Regions from separate parts of the Streptomyces sp. NPDC092296 genome, predicted to be linked through region 1. Evidence: riboswitches for the same ligand, from Rfam matches in the RefSeq annotation. Region 1 holds a riboswitch; each other region holds the start of a gene.
The links. A riboswitch is a leader RNA that binds a small molecule or an ion and turns the genes downstream of it on or off. The one in region 1 is predicted to bind cobalamin.
Positions count from the first base shown of each region.

Region 1 (2,190 bases):
ACCAGGCGCTTACCGGGCAGTCCGCCGGCGGCGGCCAGGTCCTCCAGGTTGGCGGCGGCCGGGCCGGTGAAGTCCAGCGCCAGGCCGTCGACCGGGGCCTTGGCGAGCACGGGCAGCGCCGAACCGAGGCGGTCGAAGTACGAGGCGACCAGCAGCCTGGGCCGGTCGGTGCGGCCGCCCAGCTCGCGGTAGGCGCGGGCGGCGGCATCCAGCTCGGCCGGGGTGCGGTCCTGCACCAGCGCGGGTTCGTCCAGCTGTACCCACTCGGCGCCGGCGGCGCGCAGGTCGGCCAGGAGCTCGGCGTAGACGGGGAGCAGCCGGTCCAGCAGGGTGAGCGGCTGGAAGTCCTCCGCGACGCCGGGGGCGGGCTTGGCCAGCAGCAGATAGCTGACCGGGCCGACCAGCACCGGGCGGGCGGTGAGGCCCAGCGCCAGGGCTTCCGTCAGCTCGCCCACCTGCTTGGCCGGGTTCGCGGTGAAGACGGTGTCGGGGTCGAGTTCGGGCACCAAGTAGTGGTAATTGGTGTCAAACCACTTGGTCATCTCCAGCGGCGCCACGTCCTGGGTGCCACGGGCCATGGCGAAGTAGCCGTCCAGCGGGTCGGCGTCGACCGCCGCGCGGTGGCGGGCGGGGATCGCGCCGACGGCGACCGTGGTGTCCAGCACGTGGTCGTAGAGCGAGGAGTCACCGGTGGGCACCTCGTGGATGCCCGCGTCGGCGAGCTGCCGCCAGTTGGACCGGCGCAGGTCGGCCGCCGTCTCCCGGAGGGCGTCGGCGGTGAGCCGGCCCTTCCAGTAGCCCTCGATGGCCTTCTTGAGCTCCCGGTCGGGGCCCTGGCGGGGGTAGCCGTACACGGTGGCCCGTGCTGCCGCGGCTGCGGACTTGCTGGTCATGGACTCTCCTTCGCGAGCATGTCTCCCTACCGACCCCGGGTCGGTTCGAAGGGCGCGAAGGGTGCGAAGGAACGGCAGACCCGGCGGGCCGCGTCGCGCGGGTGCCCTGCCTGGTGTGCCCTGCCTGTGTACGCCGACCCGCCCACGAGGTCACCGGGATCTCCGCGTGCGTGGCCGCACGCGGGCAGTGGCAGGTCTTCGGACTCGCGGGCACGTCTCGTGGGGTCGAGGCTCCTACTGGCCGTCGCTTCCCAGACCCGGTGGGCCCAGTGCGTATGACGGCGGTCGTTCCCGCTCACCGCTGCGGGGCAGTCCCGGATTCCCACCGGGTTCCCTCTTGCGACGCGCCTGCCTGGCGGACAGGGCGAACCAGCTGCAACCGCCAGCCTAGGCGCTCGATCAAGCCGAGGAGGGTCGTTGTCCATAGTGCGGACGGGGGAATGAGACCTGGCCGGGCCGACCCGCGCGGGCCGGCCCGGCGAAGGGCGGCCCAGTAGGGGTTGGCCCAGTGGGGGTCAGCCGCCCGGACGGAGTCCGCACCCACCGACACCTGGGCCTCGGGGGGTGGCGGTGTCGTCGGCCGCGAGGGTGAGCCGGTGGGTCGCTCCGCCGGTGCCGAGGGCGGCGGCACCGGCGGTGGGCGCGGCGGAGCGACCGGTTGGGTCTGCGGACAGCCGTACGGGTCCGGTCAGAAGGCACGGTCGGCCCCCCGGGCGGTGGGGCGTGTCGCACCCGGACACGGTGACGGCCGCCGGGCGGACGCGTCCGGCACCGGCTGCGCCCACCCGACGGTGCGCTCAGGTTCCCGACCTCACCGAGCCGCGCGCCCCCGGCGAACCCGGGACTCAGGCGTCGATGATGACCGGGATGATCATCGGCTTGCGGCGGTGCGCCCGCCAGGCCCAGGAACTGACGGCCCGGACGATGAGCTGCTCCAGTTGGTGGGCCTCGCCGATCCCTTCCTGCGCGGCGTTGGCCAGGGCCTTCTCGATCACCGGGATGACCGGCTCGAAGGTGGTGTCGTCGTGGACGAAGCCGCGCGCCAGGAAGTCGGGAGCCTCGGCCAGCGCGCCGGTGTCGGCGTCCACGATGGCGATGACGGTGATGACACCCTCTTCCGCCAGGGTGCGGCGGTCCTTCAGCGACGCCTCGGTGGCGCCGCCGACGGTCATGCCGTCGACGTACACGTACCCGGCCGGCACCTTGCCCGTCAGGGAGGCGCGCCCGTCGACCAGGTCGACCACCACGCCGTCCTCCGCGATCAGCGCGCGGTCGGGCTCCACCCCGGTCCGGATGG
Region 1 is NZ_JBIVRB010000002.1:348,422-350,611, reverse strand. It holds gene metE (5-methyltetrahydropteroyltriglutamate--homocysteine S-methyltransferase) at 1-893, opposite strand, end outside; cobalamin riboswitch at 1,082-1,265, opposite strand; gene ACIQGZ_RS09165 (ribonuclease J) at 1,739-2,190, opposite strand, start outside.

Region 2 (2,190 bases), on a different contig from region 1:
CAGCGCGCCGACCTCGGCCACCGGGCGGCCCAGCAGCACCACCTGGCTGCGTCCGTCGCCGCCCGGCTTGAGCAGCACCGGGTTCATCGCCGCCTCGGGCGCCACCCGGGCGGCGGCCGCCTGCATCGCCTGGGCGCGGCCGATCTCGGCGCCGTCGGCGGTGACCATCGAGTTCAGCGACATGTTCTGCGCCTTGAACGGCGCCACCCTGACGCCCTGCCGGGCCAGCCAGCGGCAGATCCCGGCGGTGACCACGCTCTTGCCCGCGTCCGAGGTGGTCCCCGCCACCAGCAGCGCCCCGCTCATCGGCCCGCCCTCCGGCTGCGCAGCCGGCCGGCCGCCCACCGCGCGGTGACGGTGGCGCCCAGCGCCAGCAGCCCCACCCGGCGGGACAGCAGGCACGCCCGCTCGATGTCCGCGACCTGGACCGGCCGCAGTTCCGCGCCCAGCACCGGGCGGTGCTCCACCCGGCTGCCGTACGCCAGTGTCCCGCCCAGCCGCACGCCCAGCGCCCCCGCGAACGCCGACTCGGCCTGCCCGGCGTTGGGGCTGGGGTGCGCCGAGCCGTCCCGCCGCCACACCCGCCAGGCCCGGCCCGGCTCGGGCGCGGCGGCGACGGTCAGCAGCGCGGTCAGCCGGGCGCCGGGCCAGCCCGCCACGTCGTCCAGCCGGGCGGCGGCCCAGCCGAAGCGGCGGTGGCGCGGGGTGCGGTGGCCGACCATGGCGTCCAGGGTGTTGACCGCGCGGAAGGCCAGCAGCCCGGGGGTACCGGCCAGGGCGCCCCAGGTCAGCGCGTTGACCACCGCGTCGGCGGTGTTCTCCGCGACGGACTCCACCACGGCGCGGGCCAGCTGCGGGCCGTCCAGGTGCTGCGGGTCGCGCCCGCACAGATGCGGCAGCCGGGCGCGGGCCGCGGCCAGGTCGCCCGTCTCCAGCGCGGCGGCGATGGTGCGTGCCTCGCGGGACAGCGAGGTGCCGCCGAGCACCGTCCAGACGGCGCCCGCCGCCAGCAGCGCCCGCGCCGGGGCCCGGTGGCCGAGCGTCCGTTCGGCGGCGACCGCGCCGACCGCGACGGCGCCCACGCACAGGGCGGTGTGGACGGCGCCGGCGGCCCGGTGGTCGCGCCACAGGCGGCGCTCCAGCGCGGCGGCGGCGGTGCCGAAGGCGGCCACCGGGTGGCCGCGCCGGGGGTCGGCGAGCAGGGCGTCGACGGCGTACCCGGCGACCGCACCGACGGCGAAGGCGGTGGGCCCGGGTACGGCGCGCGCAACCGGCGTGCGCACGCCGGTCAGCCGCTGCGGCGGGTGGACGGGTGGGGGCGGGACGGCCCCGAGGGTCGGTCGGGTACCCGGGCAGCCTGCATCGCGCGTGTCCTCACTCAGGGTCCGCGCCCTGGATCGACGAGCCGGCGGCGAGAGTCTCCTGGCTTCCGGATCGGCACACCCCCGGGCCTTCCAGCGGCCGGTTCGCGGCTGCCGTGGCCATGGTTCGAGGGTGCTCCCCGGTGACAGTGGCGGGACCGCGCCGGATTCGCACCGGCTTCCTCTCCATGCCTCCGTACTGGCCCGAAGATCCCACCACGCGCCCGGTCGCAGCGTCAACACGGTGCGGGGAGGGTTCGGTCACACTCCACCCCTGCGACCTGCGGCTCTGCCGGATGTGGCGGTCTGCGGTCGGGTGGGCGGGGGTGGTCGGGTGGGTGGGTCGTGGGGTCAGGCGGCTGTCTCGGCGCGGTGCGGGGGCCGTCCGGCGGTGGCGTGGGGCAGGCGGTGTACGGCCGGATGCGGGGGCCTGCGGTCGGGCGGGCGGGGGTGGTCGGGTGGGTGGGTCGTGGAGTCAGGCGGCCGTCTCGGCGCGGTGCCGGGGCCGCCCGGCGGTGGCGCGGGACAGGCGGTGTACGGCCAGATCGGCGGGCGCGGCGGGCCGGGCGGGGGCGGGCAGGGCGGTGGTGCCCGGGGCTGCTTCGGCCGGGGCGGCGGCCAGGCGGACCAGCCCCACCGCTCTGCCGAGCGGTTGCGCGGCGGCCCCCGGCAGCTCGTCCGCAGGCGGCGCGAACGCCCGGTCCTCCAGCCAGGACATCCCGAGCAGTAGCAGGAGCAGCAGCGGGGGGACCAGCAGGCCGACAAGCACGATCATGACTACCGCCTGGGTTCGGGCACGGAAGCGGCGGCAGCAGCGCTGCCCCGCCAC
Region 2 is NZ_JBIVRB010000010.1:71,672-73,861, forward strand. It holds gene ACIQGZ_RS21025 (cobyric acid synthase) at 1-306, opposite strand, end outside; gene ACIQGZ_RS21030 (cobalamin biosynthesis protein) at 303-1,283, opposite strand; cobalamin riboswitch at 1,395-1,586, opposite strand; gene ACIQGZ_RS21035 (hypothetical protein) at 1,837-2,136, opposite strand.
Region 2: another riboswitch for cobalamin. It lies ahead of ACIQGZ_RS21030 (cobalamin biosynthesis protein); the one in region 1 lies ahead of metE (5-methyltetrahydropteroyltriglutamate--homocysteine S-methyltransferase).

Region 3 (2,190 bases), on a different contig from region 1:
GCCTCCGTCCCGCCGCGCACCGGCAGCAGCACCTCACCCGGGCCGTCCGCCGGGATCGGCACGGTCACCCGGCCGATGGCTCCGACCGGGCTCTGCTCTGCGTCGTCTGCATCGCCCATGGGGTCTTTCTGCCCCGTGAGGCGGTGCCGCAGCACTGCGGAGGGACCGCCGTGTCCCGGCGGAGCGGGGAGGAGGGGGAGGGAGAGAATCGGTCTGCGTGCGGGGATGCCGCCCACGGTCATGGTGCGAACCCGTTCCCGGGGCGTGTGCACCGCCCGGCGTGTCTGCGCGTCGGGGACGCCGCCGGCGGTGGGCCGGCGTGCGGGACGCCCTCACTGGTACACGCTACTCCCGGCGGCCCGAATTGGCGGCGGCGAATCCGCTCGTGATTGCGGGCGGCTCTGGGGTTCGAGCGCGCCGGGCGCCCCGATTTATGTACCTTTTATTCGGTTATCGCAGCCCGGACAGCCGGAATACCGGAGATCCTGCCTTTCCCTACGCTCCGGCCGCCCCCGCAGCGGGGCGGAGGCCGGGCCGGGGCGGGGGCGCGGCGGCATCGGTGCAGGTGCGGTGCGGTGTACGCCACAGGGGGGCTTGTTGACTGGGGGCCGGGGGCGTGATGGGATTTCCGGGCCATACACGGCGGCATTGACGAGGAAGTCCGGTGCGAATCCGGCGCGGTCCCGCCACTGTCACCGGGGAGCACCCCCGACTCCACCAGCCCCGCTGCGGGAGTCGGCCACGGCCGCGAACGTGCGGTTGGAAGGCCCGGGGGTGCGCTGATCCGGGAGCCAGGAGACTCTGGCCGCCGTCACGTCGACCGGGGCGAGGACCCCGAGTGAGGACTTCCGCCATGCGCTCTCCGCATGCCGCGCCGCCGCGGCCTGCCGTCACCGGCCGACCCGTCACCGGCCGACCCGTCGGCCGCCACCCCGGCCCGTCCGCGTGAGCCGCCGCCTGGTCGGCGTCGGCATGGGTCCCGGCGACCCGGAGCTGGTCACGGTGAAGGGCGTACGGGTGCTGCGCGAGGCGCGGTCCGTGGTCGTCCCGGTGATGGACAGCGGCGAGGTCGGCCGCGCCGAGGCCACCGTGCTGCACCACACCGATCCGGGCAAGGTCGTCCGGGTGGTGTTCGCGCTGAACGAGCGGGAGGACCGCGCCCGCCGCGAGGCGGCCTGGGACGCCGCCGGGGAGCGGGTCGCGGCGCTGCTGCGCGAGGCGGGCGAGGACGGCACCGTGGCGTTCGCCACCATCGGCGACCCCAATGTGTACTCGACCTTCACCTATCTGGCCCAGACGGTGCGGCAGGCCGTCCCGGACACCGTGGTGGAGACCGTCCCCGGCATCACCGCCATGCAGGACCTGGCCGCGCGCAGCGGCACCGTGCTGGCGGAGGGCGTCGAGCCGCTCACCCTGGTGCCGGTAACCGCCGGCGCCGCCGTACTGCGGCAGGCGCTGGCCGGGCCGGGCACCGTGGTGGCGTACAAGTTCGGCCGGATCGCCGCCGAGGTCGCCGCCGCGCTGCGGGAGACCGACCGCACCGAGGGCGCGGTGTGGGGCTCCTCGCTGGGCCTGCCGGAGGAGTCGATCCGCCCGGCCGCCGAGCTGGACGGCGCCCCGCAGCCGTATCTGTCCACCCTGATCTGCCCCGCCCGGCGGGACTCCCGAGGGGGAAAGCTGTGACCGGTACGACCAGCGGCAAGGTGACCTTCGTCGGCGCCGGTCCCGGGGCGGCCGACCTGCTGACCTTCCGGGCCGCCCGAGCGATCGGCGCGGCCGACGTGGTGGTCTGGGCGGCCAGCCTGGTGCAGGCCGAGGTGCTGGAGCACGCCCGCCCGGGGGCCCGGGTGCTGGACTCCTCGCTGGTGCCGATGGAGGACGTCCTCGCGGTGTACGAGGAGGCCGCCCGCGACGGCCTCCAGGTGGCCCGCATCCACTCCGGGGACCCGTCGCTCTGGGGCGCGGTGCAGGAGCAGCTGGAGCGCTGCCGGGAGCTGGGCCTGGAGACCGAGATCGTGCCCGGCGTGTCGTCGTTCTCGGCGGTGGCGGCCATCGCGCAGCGGGAGCTGACCGTGCCCGAGGTGGCCCAGTCGGTGATCCTGACCCGGCTCGGCGGCGGCAAGACGCCGATGCCGCCGGGCGAGGAGGTGCGGGAGTTCGCCCGGCACGGCACCACCATGGCGATCTTCC
Region 3 is NZ_JBIVRB010000010.1:56,579-58,768, reverse strand. It holds gene ACIQGZ_RS20985 (hypothetical protein) at 1-119, opposite strand, end outside; cobalamin riboswitch at 649-802, shown strand; gene cobI (precorrin-2 C(20)-methyltransferase) at 946-1,683, shown strand; gene cobM (precorrin-4 C(11)-methyltransferase) at 1,680-2,190, shown strand, end outside.
Region 3: another riboswitch for cobalamin. It lies ahead of cobI (precorrin-2 C(20)-methyltransferase); the one in region 1 lies ahead of metE (5-methyltetrahydropteroyltriglutamate--homocysteine S-methyltransferase).

Region 4 (2,190 bases), on a different contig from region 1:
GCCGAGCTGGCCGCACGGCACGCCGACCCGGCCGGGCTGCGGCGGCTGGAGCAGCTGCTCGGGCGCGCCCGCCGGGCCGCCGAGCGCGGCCGGGCCCGCGATGTCGCGGCCCTCAACGCCGACTTCCACCGCCAGATCGTCGTCCTGTCCGGGAACCCGCTGCTCCAAAACCTGATGCAGCCACTGGACGGACGGCTGCACCGGCTGTTCCGGCTCACCGCCGAGCCGGGGGACGCACCGCTGATGTGCGGTGAGCACGAGGAGCTGTTCCAGGCCCTGCGGTCGGGCGACCCGCAGACCGCCGCGCACCTCGCCCGACGCCATGTGGCCAACACCCGTGCGGCGGCCCTGGAGGTCCTGGCCGCCCGCGCCGCAGCCGAGGAGCAGCGGCCCCCGGCTGCCGGGCGGTAGGGCACGGCGGGGGCGGGCCGACCGGGGCGCTGCCGGGCCAGCTGCTGGTGGCGAGCAGGCTGCGGTAGACGGTCCGGGCGTTCTTGCCGGTGTCGCCGCCGGGGGTGATGTCCACGGCGGCCGTACCGGCGGCGGCGAGGGCACTGAACGCCCACTCGTTGGAGAGCCCGCCGCCCGCGTAACCGCCGTCGGGCCCCTGAAGGGACTTCAGATAGGCGACACCGTTGGCGGTGGAGGTGGCGATCTGCGCCGGGGTGGAGGTGGCGCCGGCCGGTGCGGTGCTCAGCAGGAGGGCGCCGACGGCCAGCGGTACGGCGGTGGCCAGGGCTCGGGACCTGCGCGCGGTGGTGCGCACGCTCATGGGAAGGGCTCCTTGGGTAGGGGCGGCAGCGCGCCCCTGGCCCGGTGGGCCGCTGCGGACCACCCCGTGCCGAGGCGGTAGCCGCCCGATCGCGTGGCCAGGCTTCCGCGGATGCAGCGCCGCCGGGCGGGTGATCGGGCTCGGTCGGCTCGGGAGGAGCCGCCCATACCGTTGCGCGTCAGCCCCGGATTCACACCGGGTTCCCCCACGCGGCGACAGGGCGAGCGTAGGTGGCGGACGACCGCGGCGTAAGGGGGCCTGACGGGGTGACAAAAGGCGACCGTGGGCGCCGTTGACGGGAGACCGGACGGCGTGGTCACATAAAACGCATTTTCGATTCAGCGACCAGGGGAAGCCGGTCCAAGTCCGGCGCTGACCCGCAACCGTAGGCCCTCCGTGAGGCGGGCGAGCCGGATTACCTGCGCTGAACTGCAAGTCACGCTCGCCGTCGAGGACTACGGCACGGACGACCGGTCGGCATACCCCGCGCAGCCGTCCGCCCTTCCGCGGCCTGCCCTCCCCGCCGGCCGGACCGAGGGGCACCGTGCTTCGACCCGTCAGACGCGGCCGCAGGCAGCCGCGCGCCATCGCCCTGTTCAGCGCCGCCGCGCTTGTCGTCGGCACCCTGACCACCGGTCTGCTGTCGGCCGCCGGTACCGCGCACGCCGACCCGATCGGTGGCTGCACACCCACCAGCGGCGCGATCGTCGCCGTGGACTTCGGCCACTGGGGCGGCCCGGTGGCCCGGGGCTGCGACGCGCACCCCACCACCGGGATGAACCTGCTGCACAACGCCGGGTTCACCACCACCGGCACCGTGCACGACGGCCCCGGCTTCATCTGCCGGATCGGCAGCGACGCCTTCGACGGCGGCGCCCAGTACCCGACCCCGGCCGATGAGCCCTGCGTACTGACGCCGCCCGCCAACGCCTACTGGTCGTTCTGGATCGCCCCGGCCGGGCAGCAGAGCTGGACGTACTCCCCGCTGGGCGCGCTGAGCGACCACCCGAAGGACGGCGAGGTCGAGGCCTGGGTGTTCGGCCCGACCGACCTCGGCGGTACGACCGGCGGCCCGTCCTTCACTCCCGACTCCGTCCGCGCCCAGGGCACCGCGACCACCCCGCCCACCACGCCACCCACCACGCCGCCGACCACCCCGCCGGTGACCCCCGGCGGCGGTACGGCGGACGTGGACGCCGCCGCCCGGTGGCTCACCGAGCAGCTCACCGACGGTGACCACGTCTTCGACGGCTTCGGCACGGACTACGCGGCCACCGCCGGGGTCGGCCTCGCGCTCGCCGCAGCCGGCGGCCCGGACAGCACCGTCCGCGCGATCGACGGCTTCCTGACCGAGCACATCACCGACTACCTCTTCCCCGACCCCACCGTGACCGTGCCCAGCCCGGCCGCCGCCGCGA
Region 4 is NZ_JBIVRB010000021.1:61,179-63,368, reverse strand. It holds gene ACIQGZ_RS28125 (GntR family transcriptional regulator) at 1-411, shown strand, start outside; partial or broken gene ACIQGZ_RS28120 (hypothetical protein) at 431-772, opposite strand; cobalamin riboswitch at 901-978, opposite strand; cobalamin riboswitch at 1,066-1,214, shown strand; gene ACIQGZ_RS28115 (prenyltransferase/squalene oxidase repeat-containing protein) at 1,317-2,190, shown strand, end outside.
Region 4: another riboswitch for cobalamin. It lies ahead of ACIQGZ_RS28115 (prenyltransferase/squalene oxidase repeat-containing protein); the one in region 1 lies ahead of metE (5-methyltetrahydropteroyltriglutamate--homocysteine S-methyltransferase).